DNA from 4 places in the Pelosinus sp. sgz500959 genome. Region 2 is predicted to be linked to each of the others. Evidence: riboswitches for the same ligand, from Rfam matches in the RefSeq annotation. Region 2 holds a riboswitch; each other region holds the start of a gene.
The links. A riboswitch is a leader RNA that binds a small molecule or an ion and turns the genes downstream of it on or off. The one in region 2 is predicted to bind cyclic di-GMP.

Region 1 (3,647 bases), on a different contig from region 2:
ATTCTATATTATTGCCAGCAAGTACTCCTGTCACGCGACCATTGTGCATAAGAATTCGTTTAACAGATTGACCGGTTATGACTTCTACCTGACCTTCTTTTAAAGCTTTTCGGAAAGCTTCAACTACATCCTTTGCATTATCACTCACGGGAAAAACCCGCCCACCTCTTTCTACTTTTGTCATGACACCATGATGATGCAAAAAATCAATGATGTCTTGGTTGCCAAAATTATGTAAGGCACTATAAATAAAAGAACCATTTCCAGGAATATTTTTAATAATCGTCTGTTTATCTGCAATATTAGTTATATTGCATCGACCTTTACCAGTAATCGATACCTTTCGACCAAGAACAGACATTTTTTCTAGCAATGTTACCTTCGCACCATGTTGACTTGCGCTGACAGCTGCCATCATTCCAGCTGCGCCACCACCAATTATAACAATTTTCTTCATTTAATCACCTTTTCATATAAAACTTTTTCAGATACCATCCCATTTAGTCAAACCAAATGTAAAAATGGGCAGTATCTATTATTATACCACCCATTAGCAATTTTAAAATGCGATTTTTTTATCTTTATTTTTTGCGTTTTTACACTGTTTTTTCTTGTATTTTATTGAATACTACTGTAAAGGTCGTTCCTTCTCCTTCTGTTGATTGCACTGTAATCAGCCCATTATGGTGTCTAACAATACCATTACAAACAGATAAACCTAACCCTGTACCATTTTCTTTTGTTGTCAAAAAAGGAGTGAACATTTTATCCTGCCATTCTTTCGAAATTCCACAACCACAATCTGAAATACGCAAATATACCTTATCCTCTTTCTGACTTGTTTCAATAATTAACGTACCATGTTGCTCCATAGCCTCTATACCATTTCTCGCAAGATTTAATATCAATTGTTTAATTTCTGTTGAGTTTAGCAATAAATCAGGCAATGAATCAGCCAAAATTACATTGAGATTAATCCCCTGATTAATCGCATCAGCAAAAATAAGAGGAGCAATCTCTCTGATAATTTTATTGAGATCCTGCCATTTTGGCACCGGTACTTTAGTTTTAGCCACCGACAGGAAATTAGAAATAATTTGTTCAACTCGATCAAGCTCACTTAATACGATATTGAGTTGTTCTTCCATATTTCCAGAAATTTTTTTACTGAAAATTTGCAGATAACCTTTAATCACGGTCATCGGATTACGAATTTCATGAGCAACTCCTGCCGCCATTTCGCCGATCAGATCGATTTTATTGATGGCTTGCCGTAATTGTTCAATTTGATTCGTCAAAATGATCTCCGATGTTTTATATTCTGTAATATCTTTTATATGGGATAGAACCATTCTATCTTCTCCTATCCCAAAGAATAAAGGACTTAGTGTATATTGAAAATACTTATTTCCCTGTATTTTAGATAATTGAAATGTTTCGCATTCAAATGTCTTACCTGTACTAAGCACTTCGCCAATCTGCTGCTCTAATTTTTCGATAAACTCTACGTCTAATCCGATTTCACTCCAATGCCTGCCTTCGATATCAGAGGATTTTAATCCCAATTTTTTGGCACCACTATGACTAACATAGCGAACTCTGTACTCTTTATCAAAAATATAGATTGGACCAATACCGATTTGAGATTCATTTTTGTTTTGCTCATCAGTACATTTATCCAATTGTTCTTCAGTTAACTTTAAACTCTTAATCAATGTGATGAGTGATTGTTGCATAGACAGCCCCTTCCTCAAATAAGTTAACCGTGGCACTTTCCAAAATCTCGCTTCTCTTAGAGTTTAAAAACATAAAAAACCAGACTTTTAGTCTGGTAATACATTTTAGTCTCGACTAAACTGGCGGCTTGGCAATCATAAACACAGTTGTGTCCTTAGATCCATAGCTTTGCGTCCTTCTCTTTCGAAAAGTTTGCCCACTATTATTTTATATGATAATTCTACCAAAATTCAAATAATTTGTCTATTCAAATATAGGACTACAGTAGTATTTTATACAACTTTAGTCCTGTATTTAAACATAAATTTTTATAAAGGAAAAATACCTATCAGCCATTTGACCCAAAAGCTAATAGGTATTTTAAAAAACATATTTAAATTTATTGGTTAAGCCTATGTAGTTCTTCAACTTCACGTGCAAGCAGATGGCGATATCCACCACGTTTTACACCATCGAGAGTTAAGAAAGCAAACTTGATACGCTTAAGTTGTTTTACATCAGAGCCAATCGCCTCAAACATGCGACGAATCTGACGATTTTTACCCTCATGAATGGTAACTCTCAAGCTAGTAAGATCTTTATCAGAATCATAATCAATTACATCGATCATGGCCGGTGCAGTCATACCATCTTCAAGTTCAATACCAACCCGCAATAAATCGATTTTTTCTTGAGCTGGTCTGCCACCAACCTTCGCAATATAGGTTTTATCAATTTTCTTACTCGGATGAATTAAAGAATGTGTTAATGCTCCATCATTCGTTAGTAATAATAATCCTTCTGTATTATAATCCAATCGACCTACTGGATATATTCGCTCAGGAATATCCTTCACCAAGGATGCGACTGTTTTACGATCTTGAGGATCGGTCAAAGTCGTAAGTACTGCTTTAGGTTTATATAATAGGACATAAACCAGTTTTTCGCCTTGTATACGCTTACCATCGACCATAATTCGATCGTTTCCTGGCATCACTTTTGTACCAAGTTCAGTGACAACCTTACCATTTACCGTAACGCGCCCTTGTTGTATTATTTTTTCAGACTCTCTTCGAGAAGCAACTCCAGCTTGACTCATAATTTTCTGCAGACGTTCTAACATTATAATCTCCTTTAAAACTAAATTAATCTTCAATAATTGTTAAGAAATCAGTTTGTTGTTTGCACATTCTAATACTTATATTATCCCGTGTTTTTTTTAAGCAACTACCGCAAATACCTTCACCACAACACATAGTAGCATTATTGGTAACAGCCATTGGTATATTGACTCCCACATCTTGCATAGCTGCAATAAGCCCATAATGCTGTTCATCAGGTCCAGAACTCACGATCAAATCAGGTTTCAACGCAAACCATTCTCGCAGCATTGGTATACCAAATTCACGTAGGGAAGACACAGTATAAACCGTAGCGCCGCCTTCTTGTAATTGTTTATCAATAAAAACTTTTCCAACTTTGCCAGGTGCTAGTAAAGCCCTCACTTGGTTGTGATTGGTCATCAGTTTCTTGGCAAGAGGAAATGCGGGTGCTTGCCCAATACCACCAGCTACTAATATTATATTACCATCGGTCATATTGTCAATCCAGGGTCCTCCTAAAACACCATTATAATAAGGACCACGTACAAGAAGCTTTGTATTATTTTCCGCTAAAATTCTGGTTGATTTAGGACCAATGGTTTCAATAGCTACCTGCAAAGTATTTCCTTCTACCTGCATTATATTGACTGGGAAATTGAAAAAATAAGGATCACTTGGGCAACGTAAAAATAAAAAAGATCCTATTTTCTTTACCCCATCGGCCAATTCAGTACTGACGTCAAATTCAAGCAGTACTGTATTTTTTCCAATTTCTTCTTTAACTCTAAATTCAACTTGTTCTTCAATTCTAATTTTATTGGGTTCTTC
Region 2 (3,647 bases):
AACGGTCACCAAAATAGGCACCTGCAATGATTGCACCTGCTGTTACATTGATATCTACATTACCGCTTTTGGCCATAACCATAAGAACAACACCGATCGTTCCCACAGTGCCAAATGAAGTTCCAAGCAAGAAAGATACGATGCAGCATAACAAAAATGCAAACAGTATGAAATACTTTGCACTCATGAAGGCTGTTCCATAATAGACGATAAAGGCAATTGTGCCACAAGCTCTCCAAACCGCAGTAATTGCGCCGATCAGTACAAAAATTTTAATGACAATCAGGGCTTTTTGTGAGCCTTTTAGTATCATCTTACATAAACTACTTAGCCTATAACCTTTGCGTAAGGATACAAAAGTAAAGCCAATAAGTCCTAACAGAAGAGGGACGAGTATTGATACTTCGTTGTAAATGCTAATAAGCAGAGAAACAAAGAAAAGAATAAAGACTAGGATTGTTTCCAAAAAAACACCTCTTTCGTAGTTAATTCATCATTTTTTTGCGATACGCTCTATGATTATTATAACAGAAGCAAAGGGCATGTTTTTTTACGTAATCAAAAGAAAGTATAACACTTTCTCGATTAGAAGTAAGGGTAACTAAGACTTTGGTCTGGGCTGGGGACTGAAGTCAAGTTTTCTTTATAAGACCATAAAATGTAATATCTTTAATTTATAGTAAATTAGTAAGTCGAAAAAAATTAAGAAAATTAAAGGTAAATAATCATTATTCACGAATTTAATTAATGATTTAATAATTACAAATGATTAATTAAATGTACTAATGCTGTATTTTCTAGAATTGTATATATTGGGATAGAAGGGTGACGATATGCAATATACAGGAAGAATCGCTGCTTGTCTCATTGTTTTAACGGCTATTACAGTTATGAGACTATATGCCTATGTTTATGTGGGTTATCCACTGACTGCTCCACCGATCATTGGAGTTATTTTTTTATTTATCGCTTTTAAAGCTGGTGGCCAATATGATAAAGTTAAATTTTTTTCGGAAAAAGATAGTCTAACAGGTTGTTATAATCGAAGGTTTATTAACACTATTTTCCCGACTCTTTTGGCGAAGGTGAAGAAAAACAATGAGAAATTAAGTGTGGCTCTTTTAGATTGCGACAACTTTAAGACCATCAATGATGCACATGGACATGTAAAAGGAGATTTCGTATTACAAGAGCTTTCAACATTGCTGTTAACTCATATCAGGAAAAGTGATATGGTTGCTCGCTGGGGGGGCGATGAGTTTTTAATTATTGCGCCATATGCCGATGAAAATGATATTAAGGTAATTGTTCATCGCTTTGAAGAAAAATTAAAAGAACTATCTGGAAGTTTAAAAATGAGTATTACTGTTTCAAGTGGATTTGCGACCTATCCTCAGGACGCACAAAGAATCGATGAGTTAATAAACATCGCCGATCGTAATATGTATGTACTTAAAAAGAGGAAAACAGATCATTGCTTACGATAATTTTCATAACAGAAAGCAGTGCGAAGGACAACTTATTACTTAACAATTTCAATGTGATCAATAGCTAATTGTTATTGATATCCTTTTAAAAAATTGACTTAATATTTACAATATTCTCAATGATAGTCATTATCAATAAAAGTGTTGACAAAGTAATAATAATGGGATAACCTTATAAACAAGCTGATTAGAAAAACTAAAGGCTGTGAAGTAATATCTGCTTCACAGCCTTTCTGCTTAAATTTTTTATTGGTAAAAAATGTAAATTTTAACTATGTTTATTGACTAAAAAAATATTTGGCAAACTTACTGAAAAGTAGGGACGCAAAGCTATGGATCTAAGGACTATCAGTCTATGATTGCCAGGTTACCCTTGAAAGAGGTATTGAAACCTAGGCATCCGTCTAGGTTTTATTGTTTTTTAAAATAAGATTTAAAGTTGTGACGGAAAACTGGGAAGAGTGGACGAGGAACATAAAGAGATGTTATGGTATTAAGGAATGCCTAAAAATGTTATTTTTTTGTAAATAATTGTCGAATTATCTTCCCTGCAGAGCAACTTTGAAGTTATTATAAAAGTGTAGATCAATTATAAACAAATTAATGTTTATTCTTGAAAATAAAGGAGAAAAAATATGTCGATTAAAACAAAAACAATTACATTGTTATTAATCTCTCTTCTCGTAACAGGTCTTGTCGTCGGTGCATCAGGTATGTATGTTCTTTATGGAAAAACATTAGATGGTACACAAATAGATATGAATGGTCAAGCTCTTGAGCTTGCTGGTGAGGTGAGTGAATTATTTTCTTCATTTAATAGAAGTGGGAAATTTTATGCTGAAGACCCTGACTTAAAATCAGGGGATGCTTCTCGTATACAAGGGAAGATCGATACATATTTTGCTGCGACTTGGGGAGCTGATCATCTCGTTTTTATTAATTCAGCGGGAACTCGTATTGCGACCACTCCGTATGAAGTGAAAGCAATAGGAGCTAGTTTAGCCGATCGCAAATTCTTTAAAGATACAATGAATGATCAAAAATCACACATTAGTGATGTCTTGATTAACAGGGCGACAGGAGTCCCTTCCGTCGTTGTTACCCAACCTGTTAAGGGGGGCGATGGGAAAATGGTGGGAATGATTGCTCAGTCCGTCGACCTAGCAACACTTCAAAACTTTTTGGCCCAAATCAAAGTAGGGCAAACTGGAGTAATTGCCATTGTTGCTCGAGATGGATCACTATTAGCCCATACAAATAGTGACTTACTAAAAGAACAGAAAAAGATTCCTGAAAACACCTTACAGACTGTAATAAATGATCCAGGGCATCTTACTTCATACCAAGATTTAGCAGGGAGAGAGTCTTTGGTTCTCGCCGTGCCTGTTAAAAATACAGATTGGCTCGTTCTTGTTAGCTTACCAAAGAGTGAGATTAAAAGCGATTTTTATGCAAGTTTAATTTCAATGACGATTTCTCTTTTGATTACTCTTCTTATTGTTGGATTTGTGGCATGGATATTCCTGATGAGACTCTTACGTCCGATTGAAGAGATTTCTAAGGAAGTTGCGAAGATTGGTGATGGTGATCTGTCTGTGAGTATTAGCCATTCATCTAATGACGAAATCGGCATATTGGCGCGAGCTGTGTCTAGTGCTATAGAGAATTTTAGAAAAATGATTGTAAAAGTCCAAGAGGCTAGCGAAATGGTGTCGGCTTCTTCTGAAGAATTAACAGCAAATACAGAGCAATTGGCCCAGGCTGCAGATCAAGTGTCAACGGCAATTGCAGATGTAGCTAACGGCACTGGGAATCAAATGCAGGCTGTAGACACCACAATGAACATTGTTGAGCAAATGTCGGCAGGTCTTCAACAAATTGCAGCAAATACGGGTAGTGTTTCTGCTACAGCCGAAAAAACATCAAGTGCTGCTCTCGAAGGTGGCAAAGCCGTTCAAAAGGTTACTAGCCAGATGGCCAACATTGAAACGTCAGTGAATAATTCGGCGATGGTAGTGGCTAAACTTGGTGAACGCTCAAAGGAAATTGGGCAAATCGTTGATACCATTTCTGGCATAGCAGGTCAAACAAATTTATTAGCTTTAAACGCTGCCATTGAAGCAGCTCGCGCTGGAGAACAAGGGCGAGGTTTTGCTGTGG
Region 3 (3,647 bases), on a different contig from region 2:
TCCCCGCCCCGAAAACTCGGTCACGGTCTCATTCGTAGAAAAACCAGGTTGCAAAATAAAGGAATAGATCTGGCTATCACTTAAAGAGATCTCTTCCGTTTCAATTAGACCTCGTTCGAAAGCTTTTCTTAAGATTTTTTCTTTATTTAGACCTCCACCATCATCTTGTATGATAATCAAAACATCGCCACCAGCATTTTTTGCCGATAAGCGAATTTTCCCGACTTCTGATTTTCCCTTAGTAATTCGTTCTTGAACAGACTCAATTCCATGATCCACTGCATTACGAATTAAATGCATTAATGGATCTGATATACTTTCAATGATATTTTTATCTACCTCTGTTTGTTCCCCTATAATCTCTAATTCTGCTTGTTTATCGAGTTTTCTTACCATATCTCTAACGATTCGATTCATTTTATGGAAGGTTGCAGATAAAGGGATCATACGAATAGACATGACCGTATCCTGAAGTTCATTCGTAATTTTTCTTAATTGCCGTACGGACTTGTAGAATTTATCCAGTTTTAACCCTTTTAGTTGTGGATTTTGAGTTACCATAGCCTCTGCAATCACAAGCTCGCCGACTAAATCCATGAGTAAGTCCATTTTCGCTACATTGACACTAATAAAACTCTGCGTTCCTTCTGCCTGTCGCTCCACTTCTTTAACAACAGGATTGGCGGATTCATCGAGAATTAAATCATCTAAAATAATTGTTCTTTTTTCTTTTACTTCTTTGTGTCTTGTATCCTCAGCTATATTTATACTGAAGTCTTTTAAGAACATTGTCTTATTAAAAATTTCTTCCACTATTTCCAAATCATTTTGACTTGTAAATGCGATTTTGAAACCTTCTTTTTGAATGGTTTCTGATGTATCATCATTTTCAAAAACATCACTTGGTGAGTGCACAATATTCTCAGCAAACTCACTGAGTTCATGAACCAAAGTAAATGCTCTTATATTTTCCATTCCGCAGTCTTCATCAAAATAGACGATGGCTTCATACTTGATTTGCCCTTCATACTCAGCTTGCTCCAGCGCATCAATCGAAAGTTGAAGCTCACCTTCAGTACTAGCCATTTGAGAAGAGGTATCATTCACATTCAAGTCATTTTCTTTTAAAGATGATAAAAATTCTTTATTTTTTCTACTGACATTAGCAGAATTACCTGTTGGCTCGCCTCCATTTTCTATTTTTATCACTTCATCTTTGATAAAATCCACGGCATTCAAAACTAGGTCAGTCAACTCTGAATAATCCACCTTCAGAGGCTTTTCTTCACGAAGATAATAAAAAACATCTTCCAAAGAATGAGCTAAGGAAGAAATATCATTGAACATCATCATCGCTGCCGAGCCTTTTATTGTATGCATAATTCTAAATACTTCATTGATAGCGACTTCTATACCCCCAGATTTTTCACTATCTAAAATAAGGCGCTCGAGTTGTTCTAGCATCTGATTGGTTTCAAATACAAAAAGGTCAAGCATCGGGGCTTTGCTGTCACCATTGATCAATTCAATCACCCTCACATAAAAAATACTACAATGCTAGAAGTACTGTACTTAGTTAAACTTGCTAAGTCCTCGAATGACTTGCTCTTCAACAAATGGCTTTACGATAAATCCATTGGCACCAGAGATAATTGCTTCTTTCACCGTAGATTCTTGACCTAAAGCCGATATCATAACCACTTTTGCATTAGGGTCCATCCGTTTTATCGCTTTTAAAGCCGTTATGCCATCCATCTGTGGCATTGTTATATCCATTGTAACCAAATTAGGCTTAAGTTCATTATATTTGAGAATTGCTTCCGAACCATTTGCAGCTTCCCCCACGACTTGATAACCATTATTCTCCAACATGTTTTTTAGCGTTAATCGAATAAAGAGAGCATCATCAACAATAAGTACTTTCATATTTCCATCCTTTCATAAACAAGTGTAATAAACTTGCAATGGATCAGTAGAATCATAGAAAAACGCAAAAAAAGGTCAGGATTTGCCTGACCTCGAACATGGTAGTATAAGCTAGCATGGCGGCCTGGCAGTCTTGGTCGCCCAGCGACTGTAGACCCATAGCTTTGCGTCCCTATTTTTCAATAGGTTTGCCAATTCTGTTAATTTTTGTCGATCTATGTATTATTTGATATTATTATATTATTTTCCCATACATACGTCAATATTTTTCAGGACTTAAGTTATAATGATCGGGACTTAAGTCTCATACACAAGTTTACCATCAAAAAAGGTCATCACAACCTTTACCTTATCAATATCAACGGGATTAATCGTGAATAAATTTTGATCAAGCACTACAAGATCAGCTAATTTACCAATTTCAATCGATCCTATCTCATTTTCCATAAACATCATAAATGCACCATTTATGGTAAAACTCTTAATCATTTGTGAGACACTAGCACGTTCTTGCTTATTTAAAAGATAACGTTCATCATCCATATGACTAATATCCTCAACCCCATGAAGTACTCCATTATCAATATTACGTGTCACGCCAACATCAATCGCCAAAAGAGGATTGGGGACAGCAGTTGCAGGATAATCTGAGGAAGATGCTACGGTTATGCCATTTGCAAAGAAAGTCCCTAAAGGAAATTCTTTTTCTGCACGTTCACCCAAAAATTTGGAATCTACAGTATGCCACCATTGAGGGCCTTTGAATTGCCAATAAGGTTGAACACTAGCAATTACATTCAACTCTTTAAAACGCAGTATATCTTTTTCATCAACAAGTTGCAAGTGGGTAATGGTATTACGATGATCATCGGTCAAACCTTTGCGATGAACAGCTTCTAAGGCATTCAATACATGTTGAGTCGATGCATCTCCTGTCGAATGTACATGAATTGAAAGGCCGCACTCATTCACGCGGCAAAAGGCTTGTTTTAACTCTTCCATATCCCATAAAAACTCACCGTAATAATTAGCTCCTCTGCCAGTTGCAATCGTATAGGGTTCCAATAAACAACTTGTCCCCCCTTCAATCACACCATCTGTAAAAAATTTGGCTGATATGACTTTCAAATATGAACTATGATATCGGGATCGCATTTGATTAATCATCTCAAGTTGAGTCTCAAAATCATCCTTTGTATGAATCGTCATAGCTCCGCGAATCCGAAGAGCTAACTGCTGCTCTTTTTCCATCTCACTACAAGCTTTCATTATTTTTTCAAAAGGTAAACTTGCCATACAAAGAATACTGGTAATACCAAAGCTATGCATTTTCTTTTGAAAGGCATCCATAGCAGTCATATATTGATCTAAACTATATTCCGGTAAAGCAATTAACCACATAGCCCATTCCTTTAACGTCCCCCACAATTCGCCGGTTTCCAGATTTTTTTCAATAATTCCACCTTGGGGAACCTGCGTCTCTGAAGTTATACCATTGACTTCGAGAGCTTTAGAGTTAACCCATAGCGTATGACCATCATTAGCGCGTAAGACGATAGGAATATCCTTTGACACGGCATCAAGGTGCTCTTTTCTCGGACCTTTATTTAGTTCATCCCCTGTCAATATCCCCCATGACCACCCACGACCATATACAGCTTTCATATCTGGGTGTTGAAGGATAAAATCTTTTACAGCCTCAACATACCCTTCGACACTAT
Region 4 (3,647 bases), on a different contig from region 2:
AGTCGAATATTCTTTAACCGAAAAAGGAAAAAAACTGCAAGGAATTTTAGTCGAGATGAAACGTTTTGGCCTGACTTTGTAAGTTTAACAATAAAATAAACTCATGATCCAAGTAGCTGCAGCATATACTGCAGCTATTTTTTGCGGAATTAGAGAGTATAAGACTTTCTTGATTCCAAGTAAGAACGACTAAGACTTCTACCTGCATCTGAGGACTTGGCACAAGCCAAGTCTTTTTTTAAATCCATAGCTTTACAAGGAGTCAATTCATTGATAGTAGAATGGGATATATCGATTCTATCAATTTTTAATGGGCTGAAATTCCTTTAAAAACAAATAACTTCCTTTGAGGAAACTATATGAATAATAATACACTACTTTACAAAATGAAGTTATAGAATTAGAATGATCTCAACAACCCGTAAGGGAAATAGAGGAGGATTTAAAATGTTGAAAAATAAACGTGTGGTCATCATTGGTGGGAGTTCTGGGATTGGATTGGCAGCAGCTGAACTTATTTTAGATCAAAAAGCAGAAGTCGTTATAGCGAGTCGTTCCTCGGAAAAACTTGAAAAGGCTAAAATTGAACTTGGAGGCAACGTAAAATCATATATACTGGACATTACTGATGAAGAACAAGTAAAAAACTTTTTTACAGCTGTCGGTACCATTGATCATTTAGTAATTACAGCTGCTGAAACATCCGGTGGATCTTTTCTTTTATCCGATACCGCAATGGATCAGAAGATGTTTGAAAATAAATTTTGGGGACAGTATTATGCGGCAAAATATGGTGCTGCAGCGATTGTGCCTAGCGGATCGATCACATTATTTTCCGGTGTTGTGGCTTATAAAGCGATGGTTGGATCGGCGACTCTCAGTGCAATTAATGCAGCGGTAAGCGCTCTTGGAAGGACACTTGCCTTAGAATTGGCCCCCATTAGAGTCAATGTAATTTCACCAGGCATTATTGACACTCCTTCCCGAAGTAAAATGCCAGAAGAAAAGCGCAATAGTTTTTATATGGATATAGCAGGTAAGCTCCCGGTAAAAAGAGTCGGTAAGGCCGATGATGTTGCAAAAGGGATTGTTTATTTATTGAGTAACGATTTTGTGAGTGGTACTGTATTACATGTGGATGGTGGTCATACACTGATCTAAGAAATAGTAAGTAAGTCGTAAAAAAAGAGGATTGTCACTGACTCTTGGAATGATATGTCTGCCTAAGAGTTAGTGATCATTCTCTTATTTTTGTATGTCTTCCTAAGGTGGTTTTAAGAATGCTGTACTGTTCTTAGAAAAGTTCATATGGGCTCTAAAGTAATGAGTGATAGATGTTAAGTTATGGTAAAATAAATGAAATAATAGAGGTATTTGCCTTATTATGTCGAATAGTATAAATTAGATTAATAAGTTCTATGAGCAAACCTTTCGAAAGTTGGGGACGCAAAGCCATGGGTCTAACAATTTTAATTTTTTAATTGATGACTGCCAGGTTGCATTTTGTAATTTTACATGATGAGGCCTAGCAGCTTTTTTTCATTAAAGAGGAGGTAATACTGTAGAATCTCTAATGTTGTCACTCACTATGGGGGAGACAAAATAAGACCGTATTATGGACTTGAAGGAAAGTCTGCGGATCGAAGAATGAATTTTTTAGACATTAATTATTTTAAAGTAGGAGTGTGGGAATATGAATAATAAAAAAAGACTACCTATTATGTTGCAATTAACAAGTATGTTTGCAATAGCTGTCATGCTATTGCTGTCAGTTTTAGGTTATACCATTTACAACTATCTTTCATTAAGTAATGAATCAAATACATTAATTACTCATACTGCAACGAGAACTATATCGATTAAAGAGGCTCATACGGACTATGTTAGATCTCTTCTTAATTTACGTGGTTTTTTACTTTATGCTGACGGATTAGTCTATGAAGAAGGGTATCGAGAAGATATGAAGAAAAGCATAGACGCAGTGAAAAAGTTTAATGAGAAAACCAAAGATCAGGAAATCATTATCGAAGGAGCTAAACTTGGCAAATTACTAAACGATTATCAAAACATTTGTGAAAAAATGATAACTGCGAAAAAAAATAATGATCCAAACTTAACTAACTTGACTACGGAAGGTCGCCAACATACTAAAGAGATTGAAGACCAGTTTGAGAAGTTATCCGAATTACAAAAAAAATCGCTGACCGAAAAAAGCACTATAATGATCAATCATGCGGAAAGCAGCAGTAAAAATATAATTATTCTCAGTATCTTTATTTTTATATTAGTAGGCATATTAGTTATTTGGTATAGCCGCAATCTTGCCATGCGTTTCAACCATTTGAGTAAATCAATCAGGACGATCGGACAGCTTGATCTTACAGAGCAAGATATCAAGATTCGCCGCAATGATGAAATTGGTGATATGGGTCGAATCTTAAATTCAATGCGCCAATCTCTTAAAGAGATTGTTGCCCAACTTCATCTCAATTCTCAAACCTTGGCGGCATCTAGTGAAGAGCTCAGTATAACCGTAGAAGGACATTTGCAGACAGTGGAGGTCGTTGCGAGAAGCGCAGAAGAAATTTCTGCTGGAGCTTTAAAAAATACTGATAGCATTGCTACTATTTCTGCAACTGTTGAAGAAATATCGGCAGGTACAGAAGAAATTAATGCCCATGCAAATGAAGTAAACAATACGACACAAAATGCAGTAGCCAATGTAGAAGAAGGGATGTCTATGTTGCGAGCTGTTGTAGAGCAAAATGAGAACGTGACAGATTCTATGACTGAAATTACAACTGTGACAGAAAAACTTTCTAAGGGGTCTCAAGAGATTAAGGGGATTGTTGATGTCATTAGTAATCTTGCAGGGCAAACGAATCTTTTAGCCCTAAATGCGGCCATTGAAGCTGCGCGTGCTGGAGAATCAGGTCGCGGATTTGCTGTTGTAGCTGAGGAAGTTCGAAAACTTGCTGAACAAAGTGCAAAATCTAGCCAAGAAATTACGGAAATTATTAATTATATGGGAAATGAAATTGCAGTATCAGTGAGTGCTGTAGAAAAAGCCAATACTGAGGTTGCAAAATGTACAACATCAGCTCTGAATACACAACAAGGTTTTGAAGTGATTGCAAAACGTTTAACTACTGTAAAAGATGGTATTGAACAAATGACTGTTGCGATTGGCGAAACAGCAACAGGTACCCAATCTGTGGTGGCTAGTGTTGAAACCATTAGAACTGTAGCAGATACGACTTCAGCTGGTATTCAAACTGTAGCGGCCTCCTCACAAGAACAATCGGCTAGTATGCATGAAATAAGTGATAATGCAGAATCTCTAGCTGAACTCGCAACACAGCTTAATGCTGTCGTACAAAGATTTAAAGTCTAATCAAAAATTGAATTTTTTTAATCAATTAAGACTGGGATATAGAACTCTATATCCCAGTCTTAATTGTATTGAAATATAGGAGTAAAATATTTTTATAGTCGGAATTTTACAAAAAAAATGACTAAAAATAGAGGTATTTGTTGTAGTAATTGAGAATATGTAGAAAAAAGATAGATTAAGTAAGGATAGGATCATCAAAATGATAGAATCAACAAACCACTCATTTTGAAGGGGGACAATTTTTATGAATATT

Region 1: linked by a shared signal. The riboswitch ahead of ACAN52_RS14005 (nitrogen regulation protein NR(II)) and the one ahead of ACAN52_RS15305 (methyl-accepting chemotaxis protein) in region 2 are both predicted to bind cyclic di-GMP.
Region 3: linked by a shared signal. The riboswitch ahead of ACAN52_RS08160 (response regulator) and the one ahead of ACAN52_RS15305 (methyl-accepting chemotaxis protein) in region 2 are both predicted to bind cyclic di-GMP.
Region 4: linked by a shared signal. The riboswitch ahead of ACAN52_RS09600 (methyl-accepting chemotaxis protein) and the one ahead of ACAN52_RS15305 (methyl-accepting chemotaxis protein) in region 2 are both predicted to bind cyclic di-GMP.

What each region holds. Positions count from the first base shown of each region.
Region 1 covers NZ_JBGJZL010000008.1:142,005-145,651, forward strand. Annotated here, with positions in the region: gene ACAN52_RS14000 (NAD(P)/FAD-dependent oxidoreductase) at 1-457, opposite strand, end outside; gene ACAN52_RS14005 (nitrogen regulation protein NR(II)) at 597-1,736, opposite strand; cyclic di-GMP riboswitch class I at 1,856-1,944, opposite strand; gene ACAN52_RS14010 (pseudouridine synthase) at 2,117-2,839, opposite strand; gene ACAN52_RS14015 (hypothetical protein) at 2,862-3,647, opposite strand, start outside.
Region 2 covers NZ_JBGJZL010000009.1:162,623-166,269, reverse strand. Annotated here, with positions in the region: gene ACAN52_RS15315 (Na+/H+ antiporter NhaC family protein) at 1-466, opposite strand, end outside; gene ACAN52_RS15310 (GGDEF domain-containing protein) at 834-1,487, shown strand; cyclic di-GMP riboswitch class I at 1,777-1,862, shown strand; gene ACAN52_RS15305 (methyl-accepting chemotaxis protein) at 2,123-3,647, shown strand, end outside.
Region 3 covers NZ_JBGJZL010000004.1:231,553-235,199, reverse strand. Annotated here, with positions in the region: gene ACAN52_RS08165 (chemotaxis protein CheA) at 1-1,524, opposite strand, end outside; gene ACAN52_RS08160 (response regulator) at 1,573-1,926, opposite strand; cyclic di-GMP riboswitch class I at 2,042-2,129, opposite strand; gene ACAN52_RS08155 (amidohydrolase) at 2,224-3,647, opposite strand, start outside.
Region 4 covers NZ_JBGJZL010000005.1:124,734-128,380, forward strand. Annotated here, with positions in the region: gene ACAN52_RS09590 (winged helix-turn-helix transcriptional regulator) at 1-82, shown strand, start outside; gene ACAN52_RS09595 (SDR family oxidoreductase) at 448-1,161, shown strand; cyclic di-GMP riboswitch class I at 1,412-1,504, shown strand; gene ACAN52_RS09600 (methyl-accepting chemotaxis protein) at 1,694-3,394, shown strand; gene ACAN52_RS09605 (methyl-accepting chemotaxis protein) at 3,639-3,647, shown strand, end outside.